DNA from 2 places in the Actinomadura sp. NEAU-AAG7 genome. Region 1 is predicted to be linked to the other one. Evidence: riboswitches for the same ligand, from Rfam matches in the RefSeq annotation. Region 1 holds a riboswitch; the other holds the start of a gene.
What was found. A riboswitch is a leader RNA that binds a small molecule or an ion and turns the genes downstream of it on or off. The one in region 1 is predicted to bind glycine.

Region 1 (5,260 bases):
GCAGCGCCCCGACCGAGTCGGCGATCTCCCGGAACCTGGCGAAGTCCAGTTGGCGCGGGTACGCCGACCAGCCCGCGACGATCATCTTCGGACGGTGCTCGGCGGCGAGCGCGGCGACCTCGTCCATGTCGACCAGGCCGTCCTCGGCGCGGACGTGGTAGGGCACCACGTTCAGCACCTTGCCGGAGTAGTTCAGCCGCATCCCGTGGGTGAGGTGCCCGCCGTGCGCGAGGTCGAGGCCGAGGATCGTGTCGCCCTGCTGGAGCAGCGCGAAGTAGACCGCCGTGTTGGCCTGGGCGCCGCTGTGCGGCTGGACGTTGGCGTGCTCGGCGCCGAACAGGGCCTTGGCCCGGTCGATCGCGAGCTGCTCGGTGACGTCGACGTACTCGCAGCCGCCGTAGTAGCGGCGGCCCGGGTAGCCCTCGGCGTACTTGTTGGTCAGGACGGAGCCCTGCGCCTCCAGCACGGAGACCGGCGCGAAGTTCTCCGAGGCGATCATCTCCAGCGTGCCCTGCTGGCGCCGCAGCTCGGCGGCGACGGCCTCGGCGACCTCGGGGTCGGCCGCGGCCAGCGAGTCGTTGAGGCCGAGGGTGTCGGAAGCCACGGTCAGCCCTCCTCGACGAGCTTGTTGTAGTCGGTGGCGTCGAGCAGGTCGCCCGGCTCACCGGAGATGCGGACCTTGAAGATCCAGCCCTCGCCGTAGGGGTCGTCGTTGATGACCTTCGGCTCGTCCACCACGGCGCTGTTGATCGCGGTGATCTCGCCGCTGACCGGGGCGTACAGGTCGCTGACCGACTTGGTCGACTCGACCTCGCCGCAGGGCTCGCCGGCCTCGACGGCGTCGCCCTCGTTCGAGTGGAGCTCCAGGTAGACGATCTCGCCGAGCGCCTCCGCGGCGTGCGCGGTGATCCCGACGGTGACGATGCCGTCCTCGGGCACCTGGCCCGCGGGGTCGAGCCCGGCGACCCACTCGTGTTCTTCGCTGTAGCGGAGCTGCTCCGGAACGCTCACGGTTATTCTCTCTCCAGGTCTCAGGAACGCTTGTAGAACGGCAGGTCGACGACGTCGACCGGCTCGGGCCTGCCGCGGACGTCCACGGCGAGGCCGCTCTCCCCGGCGCCGCCGTCCAGGTAGGCCATGGCGATCGGCCTGCCCAGTGTGGGCGACGGGGCGCCGCTCGTCACGACTCCGCACGGCGTGCCGTCGGACGTGACGACCTGGTACCCCTTGCGGGGCGCGCGACGCCCCCGGGCCACCAACCCGACGAGCCTACGGCCCACGGGCGTCTGTGCCTGCGCCGCCAGCGCGGCCTTCCCGACGAAGTCGGCGGGCTTGTCGAGCTTGACGACGCGGCCGAGGCCCGCCTCGAACGGGCTGGTCTCGGCGGTCAGCTCGTTGCCGTACAGCGGCATGCCCGCCTCCAGCCGGAGCGTGTCGCGCGCCGACAGGCCCGCCGGGACGACGCCCTCGACCTCCGCCAGCTCCCGCCAGAGCGCGACGGCGTCGGCGGAGTCGACGAACAGCTCGAAGCCGTCCTCGCCGGTGTAGCCGGTGCGGGCGACCAGCGCGTCCACGCCCGCGACCTTGGCCGCCAGGATCGCGTAGTACTTCAGCCCGGCCAGCGGCGCGGCCGTGAACCCTTCGAGGATCGCCTGGGAGCGCGGGCCCTGGAGGGCGATCAGCGCGTAGTCGTCGGAGCGGTCCGAGACGGCGGCGTCGAAGCCCGCCGCGCGCTCGACCAGCGCCTCCCGGACGGTCGCGGCGTTGGCGGCGTTCGCGACGACCATCCAGGTCGCCTCCGCCAGCCGGTAGACGATCAGGTCGTCCAGCACGCCGCCGTCGGGGTCGCAGATCATCGTGTAGCGGGCCTTGCCCACCGCCATCGGCGACAGGTTGCCGACCAGAGCGTGGTCGAGCGCGGCGCCCGCGCCCGGCCCGTCCAGGAAGATCTCCCCCATGTGGGACAGGTCGAACAGCCCGGCGCCGGTGCGGACGGCCTGGTGCTCGGCGGTCTCGCTCGCGTAGCGCAGCGGCATCAGGTAGCCCGCGAAGTCGACGAGGTTCGCGCCGAGGTCCTGGTGGACGTCGTGCAGAGGCGTCTTCTTCGCGCTACTCGCGGTCGGTTCGGCGGACATCGGTTCGGCTCCTTCGTCGCGGGCGCGCGTGGTCACATCGTCCCACTCGCGCACCGTGCGTCTCGGTGCCTCCCCCTCTGTCATCGGCGCCTGAGAGCTTCACCCGCTCCGTTCGCTGCGGGCTTTCACCTTCGGCGGGGGACGCGGAGTCCCCGCTTTCCAGAGGTCGCCTGGTCCGTGCGGTCCGTGGGCCTGAGAGGTTCCGGGGAGGGTTTGCTCCTTCGGCGTCCCCCGCTGGCGGCCGGGGACTCTCCCGCACGGGATCATCGGCTTTGCCCAGGCTAGCAGCGCCGTCACCCTCGCGACCAGGCGCCGCGACCCGTTCTTGACCGCGCCTCGACCGTCCGCCCGGCCGCGCCTCGACCGTCCGTCCCGCTGTGCCTCGACCGTCCGCCCGGCCCTGCCGGACGGGGCCATGGCGGGGCGCGGCGGGGGGTGTGTGACGTAGTCTGAGGGGATTGCTGGAGACCACCCCCCGGTGCGGGGTGCACGACCGGAGGGGCACGCATGGGCTGGCTGGCGGGAGTGCTGATCCTGTTCTTCGGCCTGCTGGCGTCGATCGCGCTGCACGAGCTCGGGCACTTCTCGTTCGCCAAGCTGTTCGGGGTCCGCACGACGCAGTTCATGGTCGGGTTCGGGCCGACGATGTGGTCGCGCCGCAAGGGCGAGACCGAGTACGGCGTGAAGTGGATCCCGCTCGGCGGCTACATCCGGATGATCGGGATGCTGCCGCCGCGCCGGGGCGACGCCCCCGGCCAGGTCCGGCGGATCAGCACCGGCCCCTGGCAGGGCCTCATCGAGTCGGCGCGCGGCGCGGCGCTGGAGGAGGTCAGGCCCGGCGACGAGAACCGCGTGTTCTACAACAAGAAGTGGTGGCAGAAGCTGCTGATCATGTTCGGCGGGCCCGCGATGAACCTCATCCTGGCCGTGGTCTTCTTCGCGATCCTGCTGATGGGCATCGGCATGCAGCAGGCCCAGCCGGTGATCGCGGAGGTCTCGCCCTGCATGGTCCCCAAGAGCCAGGCGAGCGTGGACCACTGCCCGGCGGGCGCGACGCCGACCCCGGCGAAGCAGGCCGGGCTCCAGGAGGGCGACCGCATCGTCTCCTATGAGGGCCGGGCCGTCGAGGACTACAAGCAGCTCCAGAAGCAGATCCGCGACTCGGCCGGCAGGACCGTCCCGATGGTGGTCGACCGCGGGGGGCGGCGGCTCACGCTGAACGTGCCGATCACCCGCAACCAGATGCGCGACCTGGACGACCAGAACAAGATCGTCGAGGTCGGGTTCCTCGGCATCACGCCGACCACCAAGGTCGAGCGGGAGGGCCCCGGCGCGGTCGCCTCGACGATCGGCGACCTCACCGGGCACACGGTGGGCGCGCTGGTGCGGATGCCGCAGAAGATGGTCGGCATCTGGAACGCCGCCTTCAGCGGCGACAAGCGCGACCCGAACGGCCCGATCGGCGTCGTCGGCGTCAGCCGCATCGGCGGCGACGTCGCCGCCTCCGACCAGCTCACCGGCGGCGAGAAGGTCTCCTACTTCGTGATGCTGCTCGGCTCGCTGAACCTCGCGGTCGGGCTGTTCAACCTCGTCCCGCTGCTGCCGCTGGACGGCGGGCACATGGCCGGGGCCCTGCTGGAGGCGCTCAAGAAGGGGTTCGCCCGCGTGTTCCGGCGTCCCGACCCCGGCTACGTGGACGTCGCCAAGGCGCTCCCCGTCACCTACGTGATGGCGGCCGTGCTGATCGTCATGGGCGGGCTGCTGATCTACGCCGACCTCGTGAACCCGGTCCGCTTCAACGGCTGACGGGCCCTAGGGGAGGCTCGGCTCCGGGAGTTCGCCGGTCTTGAGGAAGGCGTCCAGCGCCGCGAGGTAGGGGCGGATGTCCAGGCCCTGCGCGTCGAGCCACGCGTCCGACCCGTAGGTGCCCGCGTACCGCTCGCCGCCGTCGCAGATCAGCGTGACGACGCTGCCGCGCTCGCCCGCCGCCCGCATCCGCGCGATCAGCCCGGCCGCGCCCCACATCGCGGTCCCGGTGGAGCCGCCGACGCTGCGGCCGGTGACCTCGCTCGTCCAGCGCATCGCCGCGACGGACGCCGCGTCCGGCACCTGGATCATCCGGTCGATCACCGACGGCAGGAACGACGGCTCGACCCGGGGCCGCCCGATGCCCTCGATCCGCGAGCCCGCCGCCGTCCGCTCGGGGTCCCCGTCGGCGAACGAGCCGAAGAACGCCGAGCCCTCCGGGTCGACCACGGCGAGCCGCGTCTGGAACCGCCGGTACCGCGCGTAGCGGCCGATCGTCGCGGACGTGCCGCCCGTGCCCGCGCCGACCACGACCCACGCCGGCTCGGGGAAGCGCTCCAGCCGGAGCTGCTCGAAGATCGACTCGGCGATGTTGTTGTTGCCGCGCCAGTCGGTCGCGCGCTCGGCGTAGGTGAACTGGTCCATGAAGTGGCCGCCGCACGCGGCCGCCAGCCGCCGCGACTCGTCGTAGATCGAGGACGGGTCGTCCACCAGGTGGCAGCGCCCGCCGTGGAACTCGATCAGCCCGATCTTCTCCGGGCTCGTCGTGGCGGGCATCACCGCGACGAACGGCAGCCCGAGCAGCCGCGCGAAATAGGCCTCCGACACCGCCGTGGACCCGCTGGACGCCTCGATGATCGTGGTGTCGTCCCGGATCCAGCCGTTGGCGAGCGCGTACAGGAACAGCGACCGCGCGAGCCGGTGCTTCAGCGACCCCGTCGGGTGCACCGACTCGTCCTTCAGGTACAGGTCGACGCCCCACTCGGGCGGCAGCGGGAAGACGTGCAGGTGCGTGTCGGCGCTGCGGTTGGCGTCGGCCTCGACCTTGCGGATGGCCTCGGCGATCCACGCCCGGCACGCGGGATCGCAGCGGTCCACGACACGGCTCATTGTGGCATTTCCCTCGCTTTTCGCCTCGATTGGCATCGATCCCCGGCAAACCCCACGATATCCCCGCACGTCACAGGGCATGATGGAGCCCACGGGGGGAAGATGATCGACCTGTTCAGGCAGCGCATCATGGACACCGGACGGCTGCCGCTGTTCGGTTTCTTCGTCGCGTTCATCGTGACGTTCGTGCTCACGCGGGTGAACGTACG
Region 2 (5,260 bases), on a different contig from region 1:
TCACCCTGATGAGCGACGGCGTCAGCGTCTACGAGTGCACCTCCGCCGACGAGGTCGTCGACCTGCTCCAGGGCGGCCAGGGCGTCTTCGGGATCGCCCTCGGCCGCGTCTGGCAGGAGGTCGAGGGAAGCCTCGCCGAACTCCCCGGCGAACGCGCCGCCACCGACGACGACCCCTCCGAGCACCCCCACGACGAACTGGCCAACCGCCGCCGGGCCCGCCGCACCGGCTGACCCGGTCCGCGCCCACCCCCGCGCCCCCGGCCTCCCGCCCCGCACACCACCCGGCTCCGGCCCCGCGACGACGCACAGCGCCGCACCGGCCTCCGAGCCCCGCAGGGCCCCAGCTTCCGGGTCCGCGCCGCCTGGTCCACCTCGCCGCCTCGCGAGTCCGCACCCTCGGCGTAGCGGATGTCCCGTGCGCGCGCTCGCCGGCTTCTAGATCGCCTGTTTGCGTTGCAGGTAGGCGAACGCCGCCCAGCCCGGCAGGACCGGCAGCCACAGCGTCAGCAGCCGGTACAGCAGCACCGCCGACGTCGCGGTCTCCGCCGCCAGCCCGGAGATCGTCAGCGCCAGGGTCAGGGCGCCCTCGACCGCGCCCAGGCCGCCCGGGGTCGGGGCCGCCGAGCCCAGCGCGTTCGCGGTCAGGAACACCACCACCACCGACGTCCAGTGCAGCGAGCCGCCGAACGCCCGGATCGAGGCGTCCAGGCACAGCACGAACGCCACCGTGAGCAGCAGCGTCCCGCCCATGCCCGTGGCGAGCTTGCGGGGCGACTGCAGGACGTCCACCAGGCGCGGCACCACGCCCGAGAACATGCTCCGCATCCGCGAGGACACCACCCGGCGCACCTTCGGGACGGTCAGCGTCAGCCCCGCCACCAGCGCCAGCACGAACACGGCGATGACGATCGTGCGGGAGGGCGCCAGGTCCTGCGTCGCCTTGTTCGTGGAGCCGGTGAGGAACCCGAACAGGATCAGCAGCAGGATGTGCGTGACCATCCCGACCAGCTGGGACGCGCCGACGCTCGCCACCGCCGGCCCCGGCCGCACCCCCGAGCGCTGGAGGTAGCGGGTGTTGATCGCGACGCCGCCGACCGCGGCGGGCGCCACCAGTTTCACGAACGAGGCCGCGACCTGCACGAGCACGGTCCGGCCCAGAGGGAGCCGTTCCGGGACGAACCCCATCAGCATGAACGCCGCGGCGAGGTAGGTGAGCGTGGCCGCACCGAGCGCCACCGCCACCCACCACCAGGTCGCCGTCGACACCAGATGCGCGATGTCCAGGCTGGCGACCTGCGGGATCACGATGTAGGCGGCGAACGACAGCGCCACGATGCTGAAGATCGTGCGGGGCTGGAAGCGCTCCAGCCGGACGGGCGCCGCCTCCGTCTCCGGCTTCAGCCGGACGATCTGCTCCCTGATCCGGGTCAGCAGGCCCCGGTCCTGGCGCAGCGCCGCCCGGGTCGCCCGCGACAGCGCCACCCGCTGGAGCAGCGGGACGGCCGCCGCCAGGGCCTCCTCGCCGAGCACCGCCGCCGCCGTCGCGACGGCGCGCTCCGGGCCCGCCCGCAGCGCCAGCGTCGTCAGCAGCTGCGCGAGGTCCAGGCGCAGCGCCAGGTCGCCGACCGCGACCTCCCCGGACCGCAGGTCGGTGACGTAGGCGCGGCCGTCGTCGCCGACCAGGACGGCGTGGCCCTCCAGCCGCCGGTGCGCGAGCCGCCCCGCCTGCATCCGCCGGAACTGACGCCACACGTCGGTCAGCAGCCCGTCGGTGACCTCCTCGTCGGGGACGTCGCCGAGCCGCCGCCCCGGCACGTGCTCGTAGGCGAGCAGCGCCGCCTCCGTGCCGACCTCCGAGGTGCCCGCCAGCCGCGGCGTCCGCGCGCCCGCCGCGTCCACGGCGTAGGCCATCAGGGACTCCTGCTCCAGCGACCGGCGCAGCGAACGCAGCGCCCGGCCGGTCGTCGCGCCGCGCAGCCGCAGCAGCCGCCACACGCGGTACAGGACCCCGGCGGTCTGCTGGTCGCGGTCCAGCACCCGCACCTCAAGGTTCCACTCGCCGCGCCGCGCGGGGACGCGCGCGGCGTCCTCGTCTTCGTCGGGCGCCAGCGCGACCCCGTACCGGCGGGGCTCCTCGGTGTCGCCGTCCGCCGGGTCGAGGTAGGCGGCGCGCTCGGGACGGAACCCGAGCCGCTCCAGCGCCGCGACCACTGCCGTCCCGGGCGGGCGCGGGTTCGGCGTCCCGACCGCGTAGAGGGTGCCGTGCCCGATCGCCCGCCCCAGCAGGTACGTCGCCGCCAGCGCCGCCACCGAGGCGTAGGAGGCGGTGAGCCCGGTCAGCGCCGCCAGCCCGATCATCGTCCACGTCGCGGCCTGCCAGCGGGCCCGGCCCGCCATCCCCACCGCGCTCACGAACGCGATCACCGGCGCGATGTCGGTGTGCACCGGCGCGGTCTCGGTGCCGCCCCAGATCAGCGAGTCCAGCACGCCGCCGGGCGCCGAGGGCACCACCAGGTCGTCCAGCCCGATCGTGAGCAGGAAGGCGATCACCGCCGCCAGCAGCGCGATCGCGACGCGCTTGCCGTCCTTGCGGACCACCCGCTCGACCGCGAACGCCACCGGGACGGCCAGCACCCCGAAGCTGGAGGCCAGCGTCGCCAGCGACAGCAGCAGCCGGGGCGCGTGCGCGGTGCCCTCGGCGATGTCGGTCTGCAGCCCGTGCGTCGTCTGCTGCGCGAAGGACACCAGCAGCATCACGGCCGCGAGCAGCACGCACGAGGCCGCGAACCGGATCGCGTCGGCCGGGCGCCGGATCCGGTCGGGACGCGGCGGATCGTCCACGGGCACGGCCGTGCCGCGCCTCGGGGCCTCCGTGTCCGGCCCCGGGGGCGCCTCCCCGGCGCGGGCCGGGGGCACATCGGCCGGCCGCGCCGCCTCGTGCCGCCGTGTCACACCGTGCCGCCGCACTGGCCATCCGTCATCGTGATCAGCGTCCCAGAACCGGCGGCGCCTCGTCGACCGGACGCCGCCCCTACCGCCCGTCCGCGCGGGCCGTTCTCATCGTACTGGGGGGTATGCCCGCCGCCGCCCAGGTCACCGGGGTCTCCGGACGGAAGTCCCGAGGCCCGCCCAAGCCTGGCTCGACGATCGCCGGGTAGGGTTTGCCCCAGACATGCCGTCGACCCTGGGCGGGAGAGCCCTCGCGCAAGCCGGTGCGGGGCGCCGAAGGGGCAACCTCCCCGGAACCTCTCAGGCAAAAGGACCGCCTGGGCGAGGCACCTCTGGAAAGCAGGCGTCGATCTCCCCTCCGGGGGAAGGGCGGCTCACCGAAGGGGAAATCCCGCCGCGCGCGGGGGAAGCTCTCAGGTGCCGATGACAGAGGGGGAGACCGGCCGCCGGCCCGTGCCGGCGGTGGCCCTGAGCGACCGCAGCAGCCAGGAGGCTCTCCCCATGACAGCCCAGTACTTCGCCCCGGTGGCCTCGCCGCAGCATCCCCGGACCGCCTTCGCGGACCGGCACATCGGCCCGTCCGAGGACGAGCAGGCCCGGATGCTCGCCGTGATCGGCTACTCCGGCGCCGAGGCGCTCGTCGACGACGCGGTCCCGGCCGCGATCCGCACCACCCGCCCCCTGGACCTCCCGCCCGCGCTGAGCGAGACCGCGGCGCTGGCCCGGCTGCGGGAGCTGGCCTCCCGCAACACCGTCCTCACCTCCATGATCGGGCTCGGCTACCACGGGACGACCACCCCGGGCGTGATCCTGCGCAACGTCATGGAGAACCCGGGCTGGTACACCGCCTACACCCCGTACCAGCCGGAGATCTCCCAGGGCCGCCTGGAGGCCCTGCTCAACTTCCAGACGGTCGTCAGCGACCTGACCGGGCTGCCGGTCGCCAACGCCTCCATGCTGGACGAGGGCACCGCCGCCGCCGAGGCCATGGCGCTCGCGCACCGCGTGTCGCGCCGCAAGGAGCCCGGAACGTTCCTGGTGGACGCCGACGTCCTCCCGCAGACGATCGAGATCGTCCGCACCCGCGCGGTCCCGCTCGGCATCGAGGTGGTGACCGCCGACCTGTCCGGCGGGCTCCCCGAGGGCGACTTCTTCGGCGTGCTGCTCCAGTACCCGGGCGCGTCCGGCGCCGTCCGCGACCTGGAGCCGGTCGCCGCGCAGGCCCGCGAGCGCAATGCCAAGGTCGTGGTCGCCGCCGACCTGCTGGCGCTGACGCTGCTGCGCCCGCCCGGCGAGTCCGGCGCCGACATCGCGGTGGGCTCCGCGCAGCGGTTCGGCGTCCCCTACGGGTTCGGCGGGCCGCACGCGGGCTACATGGCCGTCGCCGAGGGCATCCAGCGGCAGCTCCCCGGACGGCTCGTCGGCGTGTCCGTCGACGCCGCCGGCGCCCCCGCCTACCGCCTCGCGCTCCAGACCCGCGAGCAGCACATCCGCCGCGAGAAGGCCACCAGCAACATCTGTACCGCGCAGGTGCTCCTCGCCGTCATGGCGGGCATGTACGCGGTCTACCACGGGCCCGACGGCCTCGCCGCGATCGCCCAGCGCGCCCACCGGCGCGCCGCCGAGATCGCCGCCGGGCTGCGCGGCGGCGGCGTCGAGGTCGTGCACGGCGCGTTCTTCGACACCGTCCTCGCCCGCGTCCCCGGACGCGCCGCCGAGGTCGTCGCCGCCGCCCGCGAGCGCGGCGTCAACCTGCGCCCCTCCGGCGCCGACCACGTCGCGGTCGCCTGCGACGAGACGACGCTGCCCGAGCACGTCGCCGCCGTCCTGGAGGCGTTCGGCGTCCCGGCGGCCCCGGTGGACGGCGACGCGATCCCGGACGGGCTGCGCCGCGAGAGCCCCTACCTGACCCACCCGGTCTTCCACGCGCACCACTCCGAGACCGCCATGCTGCGGTACCTGCGCCGCCTCCAGGACAAGGACATCGCGCTCGACCGCTCGATGATCCCGCTCGGCTCCTGCACGATGAAGCTGAACGCCACCACCGAGATGGAGCCGGTCACCTGGCCGGAGTTCGCGAACATCCACCCGTTCGCGCCCGTCGAGCAGGCGCGGGGCTACCTGGAGCTGATCGGCGAACTGGAGGGCTTCCTCGCCGAGATCACCGGCTACGCGAAGGTGTCGCTCCAGCCGAACGCCGGGTCGCAGGGCGAGCTGGCCGGGCTCCTCGCCATCTGCGGCTACCACGTCGCGCGCGGCGAGGGGCACCGCGACGTCTGCCTCATCCCGTCCTCGGCGCACGGCACCAA

Region 2: linked by a shared signal. The riboswitch ahead of gcvP (aminomethyl-transferring glycine dehydrogenase) and the one ahead of gcvT (glycine cleavage system aminomethyltransferase GcvT) in region 1 are both predicted to bind glycine.

Annotation. Positions count from the first base shown of each region.
Region 1 is NZ_JAHFZY010000002.1:921,172-926,431, reverse strand. Features, by position in the region: gene glyA (serine hydroxymethyltransferase) at 1-604, opposite strand, end outside; gene gcvH (glycine cleavage system protein GcvH) at 607-1,011, opposite strand; gene gcvT (glycine cleavage system aminomethyltransferase GcvT) at 1,032-2,135, opposite strand; glycine riboswitch at 2,306-2,401, opposite strand; gene KLI87_RS13530 (RIP metalloprotease) at 2,643-3,941, shown strand; gene KLI87_RS13525 (PLP-dependent cysteine synthase family protein) at 3,948-5,051, opposite strand; gene KLI87_RS13520 (hypothetical protein) at 5,154-5,260, shown strand, end outside.
Region 2 is NZ_JAHFZY010000006.1:624,756-630,015, reverse strand. Features, by position in the region: gene KLI87_RS29365 (MerR family transcriptional regulator) at 1-233, shown strand, start outside; gene KLI87_RS29360 (lysylphosphatidylglycerol synthase transmembrane domain-containing protein) at 438-2,843, opposite strand; glycine riboswitch at 3,182-3,277, shown strand; gene gcvP (aminomethyl-transferring glycine dehydrogenase) at 3,453-5,260, shown strand, end outside.